One region of the Arthrobacter sp. Marseille-P9274 genome, then DNA from elsewhere that is predicted to be linked to it. Evidence: riboswitches for the same ligand, from Rfam matches in the RefSeq annotation. Region 1 holds a riboswitch; each other region holds the start of a gene.
What was found. A riboswitch is a leader RNA that binds a small molecule or an ion and turns the genes downstream of it on or off. The one in region 1 is predicted to bind S-adenosylmethionine.
Positions count from the first base shown of each region.

Region 2: another riboswitch for S-adenosylmethionine. It lies ahead of OC550_RS04315 (bifunctional o-acetylhomoserine/o-acetylserine sulfhydrylase); the one in region 1 lies ahead of OC550_RS03670 (AmiS/UreI family transporter).
Region 3: another riboswitch for S-adenosylmethionine. It lies ahead of OC550_RS17355 (methylenetetrahydrofolate reductase); the one in region 1 lies ahead of OC550_RS03670 (AmiS/UreI family transporter).

Region 1 is NZ_CAMPOV010000001.1:814,490-817,756, reverse strand. Features, by position in the region: gene OC550_RS03675 (ABC transporter substrate-binding protein) at 2-934, shown strand; SAM riboswitch class IV at 1,139-1,251, shown strand; gene OC550_RS03670 (AmiS/UreI family transporter) at 1,293-1,988, shown strand; gene OC550_RS03665 (acyl-CoA dehydrogenase family protein) at 2,031-3,267, shown strand, end outside.
Region 2 is NZ_CAMPOV010000001.1:957,506-960,772, reverse strand. Features, by position in the region: gene OC550_RS04320 (homoserine O-acetyltransferase) at 1-617, opposite strand, end outside; gene OC550_RS04315 (bifunctional o-acetylhomoserine/o-acetylserine sulfhydrylase) at 651-1,970, opposite strand; SAM riboswitch class IV at 2,039-2,153, opposite strand; gene OC550_RS04310 (VOC family protein) at 2,264-2,905, shown strand; gene OC550_RS04305 (hypothetical protein) at 3,095-3,267, shown strand, end outside.
Region 3 is NZ_CAMPOV010000002.1:896,788-900,054, reverse strand. Features, by position in the region: gene metE (5-methyltetrahydropteroyltriglutamate--homocysteine S-methyltransferase) at 1-730, opposite strand, end outside; gene OC550_RS17355 (methylenetetrahydrofolate reductase) at 763-1,677, opposite strand; SAM riboswitch class I at 1,782-1,893, opposite strand; gene pgm (phosphoglucomutase (alpha-D-glucose-1,6-bisphosphate-dependent)) at 2,112-3,267, shown strand, end outside.

The DNA of each region.
Region 1 (3,267 bases):
CATGCGGAACACCGTCAGGCTTCCAGCGGTTCTGATCACCGGGCTCCTGCTCGTCCTGGGCATGGTCGGCTGCAGCGCCAGTCCGTTCGAGGACGGACAAGCCAGCGCCGGGGCGGCCGGGTCCCAGGCGCCCTTGCTCGTGGGATCGGCGAATTTCCCGGAGAGCGAGACCCTCGCCGAGATCTATGCAGGGGCTTTGAACGCCGGAGGCCTTCCCGCGGCAACCAAACCGCGGATTGGCTCCCGCGAGGTCTACGCCCGGGCAGTGCAGGACGGCTCCATCGACCTGGTGCCCGATTACAGCGGCAATCTTCTGCGCTATCTGGACGAGGGCACCTCAGCGCGGAGCGCCGAAGAAGTGATGAAGGAACTGCCCGGAAAGCTGCCGAAGGGGCTTGCGGTACTGGAACCGGCTGCCGCGGAGGACAAAGACGCGCTCGTCGTCACGCAACAGACTGCGGACAAGCACGGACTGGAATCCCTCGAGGACCTGGGCAAAATCTGTGACCGTATTGCCCTCGGAATGCCGCCCGAGGCCCAGGAGCGTCCGCAGGGACTGTCGGGGCTTGAGGCAGTTTATGGATGTGTCCCGAAGGAGTTTGTCCCGTTTAGCGACGGCGGCGGGGCGCTGACGCTCCAGGCGCTGCTGGACGACCGGGTCCAGGCCGCCAACATCTTCACCACTTCCCCGTCGATCGCGGCGAACAGGCTGGTCGCGCTGAAGGACACCAAGGACCTCTTCGCGGCCCAGCAGGTGCTTCCCCTGATCCGCACCGACACCGTCGGCAGCGAGGCCAGGGACATCCTGAACAAGGTCTCGCAGGTACTGACCACTGAGGACCTCATGCAGCTCAACGAGCAGGTCTCCGGGGACGCGAAGCAGAACCCCCGTGACGCCGCAGCCGCCTGGCTCAAGGACAAGGGACTCGCCTGATTGGACGCCGCCGGCCGGCAGGGCCGCTGCAGTGAATGAAGTCCCGGCGAGACCGGCCGGCGCTCAGCTGCACTAGCGGACCGCGGGCCTACCTGGCAAGCCCCTGCAACCTTCACCCGCGCGGCGGGTAACAGGACGTGACCTTCCGTCATGTTCGCCGGAAACCGTTGCCGCCAGCCGCCGGCGCGGCATACCTTTGCAACAGATCACGAGTTCCAACGCGAAGCCCTGGCTGGTTGGACGGCAACCCTCTTCGTGGTGGGGTGCCCCAGGTGAAGATCCGGCCGGGCACAACCGTGTTCCGGCAAGCATCGAGCCGGCTCAAACGTGAGCCCTCCCGCACAGACGGAACCTCCCCATGTCCTTCATCTGCCTCATCCTCTCCGGCGTGGCACTGCTGACCAACGGTCTGGCCCTGCTCGGACGCATACCGCCGCGCGACAGCGGCACCCTGAACCTGCTCATCGGCGGCCTCCAGCTGATCCTGGCCACCCTGATTGCCGTGACCGCCGCGGGCGATCCGGCCGAGCTGCTCAGCGCCGCCGGTGTCGTCCTCTTCGGCCTGACCTACACGTACGTCGGCCTGAACTCGCTGTTCGACCTCGGCTCGGCCGGCGTCGGCTGGTTCTGCGTCCTCGTCGCCGCGCTCGCGGTGGTCTACGCGGTCTCCAACCTGGCCGCCGACCCGTTCTCCGCGGTGCTGTGGGCCAGCTGGGCCGTGCTGTGGACGCTGTTCTTCCTGCTCCTCGCCCTCGGCAAGTCCGCGCTCACCGCCTACACCGGCTGGGCCACCCTGCTCACCAGCCAACTAACGACGACGCTGCCCGCCCTTTTGGGGCTGAACGGTGCCTGGCCTTCGGGCTGGGGGAGTGCCGCGGCAGCCGCCGTCGTGATCGCCCTCCTGTTCACGGCCGCAAGGTTCCTGGCCCTGCGCACCGGCCGCGCCGCCGTCGTACTTCCCAACCCCGAACCCGCTCGGGCAGACAAGGTCCGCGCGTCCGCCGACGCTGAACTTCCGAAGCCCGTCCAGAAGCCGGCGCCCGCCGCCGTCTGACCCGCCAGACTTCCAAATTCCCGCAACAACGAAAGGCCCGTCATGACCTCCGTAACCACGCACACCACGCACGCCGCCGAGACCGACTACGAGACTCTTGCCAACCGCTTCCGCCCGATCTTCGCGCGCATCGCCGAGGGTGCCAGCGCCCGCGAGCAGGACCACCAGCTGCCGTTCGACCAAATCAAGGAGCTGACCAAGGCGGGCTTCGGCGCCGTGCGCGTTCCGGTGGCCGACGGCGGTGCCGGCGCCACCCTGCCGCAGCTGTTCCGCCTGCTGACCGAGCTCGCCGCCGCGGACTCGAACATCCCGCAGGCGCTGCGCGGCCACTTCGCCTTCGTCGAGGACCGGCTGGTCTCCTCCGGTCCGCAGCGCGCGGTCTGGCTGGAGCGCTTCGTGAACGGCGAGATCGCGGGCAACTCGTGGACCGAGGTCGGCAGCGTGAAGATCGGCGACGTCATCACCAAGGTCAGCCCGGACCCGGACTCGGCCACCGGCGGCTTCCGCGTCAACGGCACCAAGTACTACTCGACCGGCAGCATCTTCGCCGACTGGATCGACACCTTCGCCCAGCGCACGGACAACGACGTCAAGGTCATCGCCGTCGTCAATGCGCACCAGCCGGGCGTCACGCATTCCGACGACTGGGACGGCTTCGGCCAGCAGACCACCGGCTCCGGCACCAGCACCTTCAAGGACGCCGTGGTCGAGGCCGAGAACGTCATCGACTTCGACACCCGCTTCAAGTACCAGACCGCGTTCTACCAGGTCGTCCTGCTCGCCGTCCTCGCCGGCAGCATCAAGGCCGCCGAGCGCGACATCGCCACCGAAGTCCGCAACCGCACGCGCATCTTCTCGCACGGCAACGCCGACTCCTTCCGCGAGGATCCGCAGATCCTGCAGGTCATCGGCGAGGTCTCGGCCCGCGGCTACGCAGCCGAAGCCACCGTCGAGCGCGCCGCCCAGGCACTGCAGCGCGCGTACGAAGCCGCGTTCCTCGGCGACCTCGAGCGCGAAGAGCACCTCAACGACCTCGCCGAGCTCGAAAGCGCCCAGGCCCAGGTGGTCCTGACCGACCTCGCCACCCGCGCCACCTCGGACATCTTCGACGCGCTCTCCGCCTCGGGCACCAGCACGAAGAAGAACTTCGACCGGCACTGGCGCAACGCCCGCACGGCCGCGAACCACAACCCGTGGGTCTTCAAGGCGCGCATCATCGGCGACTACTCGGTCAACGGCACCGTCCCGCCGCGCGTCTGGGCCATCGGCGCCGGCCCCG
Region 2 (3,267 bases), 140 kb from region 1:
TTGAAGTTCGGGTCGAGCCGAATGGCCAAAACCTGGGCCTGGGCGAAGGCGATCTGTTCCGCCGTGCTGGCGGCGCCGCAGGCAATCACGGCGCAGCGGGCTGTGCGCTCGGGATAGGTCGCGGCCCATTCGAGCGCCCGTGCCCCGCCCATGGATCCGCCGAGGACCGCGTGCCAGCGGCGGATGCCGAGCAGGTCCGCGAGACGGGCTTCGGCGTGGACCGAATCACGGACGGTGACCATCGGGAAGCGGGAGCCCCAGGGACGTCCGTCCGGTCCCGGCGATGCCGGGCCAGTGGATCCGTAGCAGCCGCCAACCATGTTGGCAGCCACCACGAAGTACCTGTCGGTATCGATGGTTGCCCCGGGGCCCACCAGCGCATCCCACCAGCCCGGCTCGTCGGAGACTCCACGGGCAACATGCGTGCTGCCGGTCAGGGCATGCTGGATGAGCACGGCATTGGAGGCATCCTCGTTCAGGGTGCCCCAGGTCTCGTAACCGAGGACGACCTCCGGCAGATAGCCGCCGGTCTCGAATTCCAGGGCTCCGATGGATGCGTGGCGCAAGATGCCGTCCGCTGCCGTGTTCAGCAATTCCTGTGGTTGCAGTGTTGTCAAAGTGATGCCCGTGATTCCTTCATCTCTAAGCGCCTAGGCTGCGCCCTTGGCCGCGCGGAAACCGGCTTCCAGGTCCGCGATGATGTCGTCGATGTGTTCAATGCCGACGGCGAGCCGGACGAGGCCCGGGGTGACGCCGGCGGCGGCCTGGGCCTCCGGCGACAGCTGCGCGTGCGTGGTCGACGCCGGGTGGATCACCAGCGAGCGTACGTCACCGACGTTAGCCACGTGCGAATGGAGTTCCAGTCCGTCGACGAAGCGCTTGCCGGCTTCGAGTCCGCCGGAGATCTCGAAGGCGATGATGGCCCCGGTTCCCTTCGGGCCGTACTTGCGGCCGCGGTCGTACCACGGGCTGGAAGGCAACCCCGCGTACGCAACGGACTCGACGGCGTCGTTCTTTTCCAACCACTGCGCCACCTGCTGCGCGTTGGAAACGTGCCGCTCCACGCGCAGGCTCAAGGTCTCCAGGCCCTGGGCGATGAGGAAGGCATTGAACGGTGCCACCGAGGAGCCCAGGTCGCGCAGCAGCTGGACGCGTGCCTTGAGGATGTAGGCGAGGTTCGCGCCGAGCGCGCCGCCGACGCCGAGGTCGCGGGCGAAGACCAGGCCGTTGTAGCTCTCGTCCGGGGTGTTGAAGCCCGGGAACCTCTCCGGGTCCTTGGCGAAGTCGAAGTTGCCCGAGTCCACGACGACGCCGGCGATGGCGCTGCCGTGGCCGCCCAGGTACTTGGTGGCGGAGTGCACGACGATGTCCGCGCCCCATTCGATCGGACGGATCAGGTACGGGGTGGACAGGGTGTTGTCGACGATCAGCGGCACGCCGGCCTCATGGGCGGCGGCGCTGACGCCCTCGATGTCCAGGACATCCTGGCGCGGGTTCGAGACGACTTCGCCGAAGAATGCCTTGGTGTTCGGCTGCACGGCCGCGCGCCACTGGTCCAGGTTGTCCGGGTCCGCCACGAAGGTCACCTGAATGCCGAACTTCCGCAGCGTGTTCTGGAACAGGTTGTAGGTGCCGCCGTAGAGGCTCGGGCTGGCAACGATGTGGTCTCCGGCCTCCGCCAAGTTCAGGATGGAGAACGTGGACGCGGCCTGGCCCGAGGACAACAGGAGCGCGCCGACGCCGCCTTCGAGGCTGGCGATGCGGGTTTCGACGGCTTCCTGCGTGGGGTTCCCGATGCGGGTGTAGATGGGCGCCAGCTCCTGCAGCGCAAAGCGGTCGGCCGCGCTGTCGGTGCTGGGGAAGACGAACGATGTGGTCTGGTAGATCGGCAGCGCCCGGGCTCCGGTTGCCGCATCCGGCTCCTGGCCGGCGTGGATCTGACGGGTTTCGAATGACCAGTTGTTGGACATAACTGCAACTCCCTCGCTGATATGAAGGGGTCAGCACTGCGGCCGCCGGTGGCGTGGCTGCAGGTTGCGACCCGCGCTTGCTTCGCGCCTGGTGGCGGAAACCAGGTCTTCACCCGGGGCACCCCACCGCGGTTGGAGGGTTGCCGGCCAGCAAGCCGGGGCTCGATGCTGGCACTCATGACCTGTATCAAGGTTCGGCGAAGGCCTGCGGATCGGCAAGTATGTGACGGCGTGTGAATGTAGCTTAGGCCACCCTAAGTCGAGAGGCACATCACAAAATGCCAAGATGAGTTATGCGTTTCGACCACGTTTCCTATGCATGTGAACCCGATGGCCTGGCTGCCACCACCGAGCGTATTGCCTCGGCCCTAGGCATCGAGGCAGTCAAGGGCGGGGTGCATCCCCGCTTCGGCACCCGGAACACGATCTTCCCCCTTGCCGACCACCACTATCTCGAGGTCGTCGAGGTGCTGGCCCACCCGGCGTCGGACAAGGCACCCTTCGGCCAGGCGGTGCGCGCCCGGTCCGAGGCCGGCGGCGGCTGGATGGGCTGGTGCGTTGAGGTCGACGACCTCGCGCCGTTCGAGGAAAGGCTGGGCCGGCATGCCGTCCCGGGCAATCGCAAGTTCCCCGACGGCCGGGAGCTGACCTGGCAGCAGATCGGCATCAAGGGCCTGATCGCGGACCCGCAGGTGCCGTACATGCTGCGCTGGGACGAGGGCACGGAAGACCTGCATCCGTCCAAGGCCTACGATGCGACCGCCAAGCTGATCGGCCTGACCATCGCCGGCTCCTCGGCGCGGGTGGCGGACTGGCTGGGCACGCCGGTGGACGCGCTCCTGGACGACATCAAGGTCGCCTGGACGGCACCGAACGGCACGCCGGGCATCATGTCCGTGCGCTTCGAGACCCCGAACGGCATCGTCGAGCTCTAGTTCCCGGCGCCCGCGCCCCTTTTCTGCCTGAGGCTCCGTTTTGGTTGCCTGCTCCGCTTCGAACTGGAGCGGAGCAACCAAAACGGAGCCTCTTGCATTCTGCCTACACAGGATCGCCGGGGCTCTCGGGATCCACAGACCCGGACATGACCATGCACCTACCGCTCTGTCTGGCGGCAGGCTGTGGGCATGCGACTCATCTATTCCCGAGACGTCGAAATAGCAGGCCAGGACCGGCATGCGCTGGCGGTCAAGGCCAGAATCGGAAAGCTCATTAGGCTCCGCCGCGGCGTGTATGCAGAGGCGGCGCCGTTCGAAGAACTGCCGTGGTGGGAGCAACAGCGGGTCCGCATCGACGCTGT
Region 3 (3,267 bases), on a different contig from region 1:
TCCGGTATACCTGCTCCACCAGCCCGCCGGGAGCGGCCAGCGCCGCGCCGGCGTCCGTGGAGAGGCCCGGCTCGTCGAGCTGCACCCACTCGGCGCCGGCCTCGGCCAGCTGGCCGAGGATCCCCACGTAGGCCGCGACGGCGTCGTCGATCCGGGTCAGCGGGTCGAAGCCCTCGGGCGCGCCGTCCTCCGCCTTGGCGAGCAGCAGGTAGGTCACCGGGCCCACGAGGACCGGCCGCAGCACGGCGCCGCGGTCCTTCTGCCGGCGGATGATCCCGGCCAACTGGTGAGCGACGGCGGCGAAGCGGGTTTCCGGGCCGATCTCCGGCACGAGGTAGTGGTAATTCGTGTCGAACCACTTGGTCAGCTCCAGGGGCGCGCGTTCGCCGTAGCCGCGGGCCAGCACGAAGGACGCTGCGGTGCCGACGCCGCCGTCGCTATCCGCGAGGTCCGCGAAACGGGACGGCAGCGCGCCGAGGGCGGCCGTGGTGTCGAGGACCTGGTCGTAGAGCGCGAAGTCGGCGGGAATGGAGGAATCGGCGGCGTCCAGGCCGAGCTGGACCAGGCGGCGGACGGTCCGGTCCTGGACCTTCCGGGCCTCGAAGAGCAGGCCGTCCTCGTCGAGCCTGCCGCTCCAGTGGGCTTCGAGGGCCTTCTTCAGTTCCCGGTTTGGGCCGATGCGCGGGTAGCCCAGGATGGTGGCGGCGGGGAAGGTGTTCTTGGCGGTCATGATGTTCTCCTGTCGGGCGGGTTTATGCGGGTTCAGGCGGGTACGGAAGCGGAAAGGGTGCGGGTGGAGGGCAGGTCGAGCGCCTCGACCACCTCGATGGAGGCGCGCGCATCGTTGAAGGTGTACAGGTGCACGCCGGGCGCCCCGGCATCGAAGGCGGCGCGGGCCAGCTCCGCGGCGGCGGCGACCCCGATCCGGCGCCGCTCGGCGTCCGAGGACGCCGTCTCGAGCCGGTGCAGCAGCGCCGGATCCGGGCGGACGCCGGTCATCACGGCCAGCCGCTCCAGCCGGCGCACGCTCGACATCGGGATGACCCCGGGAATGATCGGGATCGTCACGCCGGCCGCGCGGGCGGCGGCCACCAGGCGGACGTAGTGGGCCGGGTCGAAGTACACCTGGCTGATCGCGAAGTCGGCCCCCGAGCGTTCCTTCGAGACGAGCACCTCGACGTCGTGCTCGAAGGAAGGGGACTCCGGATGCCGGTTCGGGTAGGCGGCCACCCCGACGGCCATCCGGCCGCCGGCCAGTGTCGCGGAATGCCGGCACTCGACGCTGCGGATCAGTTCCACCAGGTAGCGCGCGAAGGGCAGGTCGCCGCGGAACGTCTCCGGGTCGGTTGGCAGATCCCCGCGCATCGCCAGCACGCCGCGCACGCCCAGCCCGACGAACTGGCACACCAGCAGCTCCAGGCTTTCGCGGGTCTCCCCGACGCAGGTCAGGTGTGCCAGCGGTCGCAGCCTGGTGGCGCCCACCAGATGCTCGATCAGCTGGATCGAGGCGCGGCGCCGTTCGGGCGTGCCGCTGTAGGTCACTGAAACGTAGTCGGGATGGGTGCCGCCAAGCTCCTCGATGGCCCGAAGCACCGTGGCTTCGGCCTGCGCGTTGGCGGGCGGATACAGCTCGTAGGACAACGACGGCGGGACGGCTGTCCGTGCTGCCAGGGTCATGTACGCTCCTCGGTCGTGCCGAGGGAGTGCGCCGCTGCGCTGCTGAAAGGACCAGCCGTTTTCCACGCCGGGCAGGTGAAGGCCCTGGTGGTGTCGCTGGCGCGTCTCCATCGGTCCTGGCGGTAGCACCGTTCCGGTCCGTCTCCTCTCGGAGGCTTACCCGGATGGTTGCTGCGGCGTCAACGAGCCAGATCTCTCGGCCGCTCTGGATGGCTAATGCGTCCACTCTAGGAAGCGACGGGCGTTGAAGGGCAAACCTGCACGGGATGCGTCGAAGTGTTGCTCCCCGGCACGGAATGTTTCGTCACGAACGGCAAGTCCGCCGTCATCCGGCGCAACATCGTCCGGCCGGGCCGACCGCCCGCCGTCGTAATGTTGTGAACTTCTGGTGACGGACCCGGTTCCCGGTCTGTGATGTTTGGCATGCTTGGGGCATGGCAAACCGTGCGGGCACAGTGGCCCAACCCAGCGACCTTGTTGACCTGACCGCGCTGCTCGACGCGTACTTCGACGTGAAGCCCGATCCGAAGGAGCCGACGCAGCGCGTGGCCTTCGGCACGTCCGGCCATCGCGGCAGCAGCCTGAAGGGTTCCTTCAACGAGGACCATATCGCCGCCATCACGCAGGCGATCGTGGAATACCGGGCCGGCCAGGGCATCGCCGGTCCGCTGTTCATGGGCAAGGACACCCATGCCCTCTCCGACCCGGCGCAGAACACGGCGCTGGAGGTCCTCGCCGCCAACGGCGTCACCGTCTGGGTGGATTCGAGGACCGGCTGGACCCCGACGCCGGCCGTCAGCCACGCCATCCTCAAGCACAACACCGCAAACCCGGACGGGCAGGGCGACGGCATCGTCATCACGCCCTCGCACAATCCCCCCGGGGACGGCGGCTTCAAGTACAACCCGCCGCACGGCGGCCCGGCGGATTCGGATGCCACGGGCTGGATCGCCAACCGCGCCAACGAGCTGCTCGAGTCGGGTCTGCGCGGGGTCAAACGGATCCCGCTCGGCCAGGCCCAGTTCTCAGGCGCCGTCGGGACCTATGACTTCCTCAGCAACTACGTGGACGATCTGCCGCAGGTGCTGGACCTGGAGGCCATCCGCAACGCCAGCGTCCGCATCGGCGCGGACCCGATGGGCGGTGCCTCGGTGGACTACTGGGGCGCGATCGGAGAGCGGCACAACCTGGACCTGACGGTGGTCAATTCGACAGTGGACCCGCAGTGGGCGTTCATGACGCTGGACTGGGACGAGAAGATCCGCATGGACTGCTCCTCGCCCTACGCCATGGCGTCGCTGATCGGCCGTTCCGCCGAGTTCGAGATTGCTACCGGGAACGACGCCGATGCGGACCGCCACGGGATCGTCACCCCGGATGCGGGGCTGATGAATCCGAACCATTACCTGGCGGTGGCGATCCAGTACCTCTACACGCACCGGCCGCAGTGGCCCGCGGGCGCGTCGGTGGGCAAGACGCTCGTCTCGTCCTCGATGATCGACCGCGTGGCGGCGGACCTCGGCCGCAAGCTGGTGGAGGTTCCCGTCGGCTTCAAGTGGTTCGTGCCCGGCCTGCTCTCCGGCGAGGGCG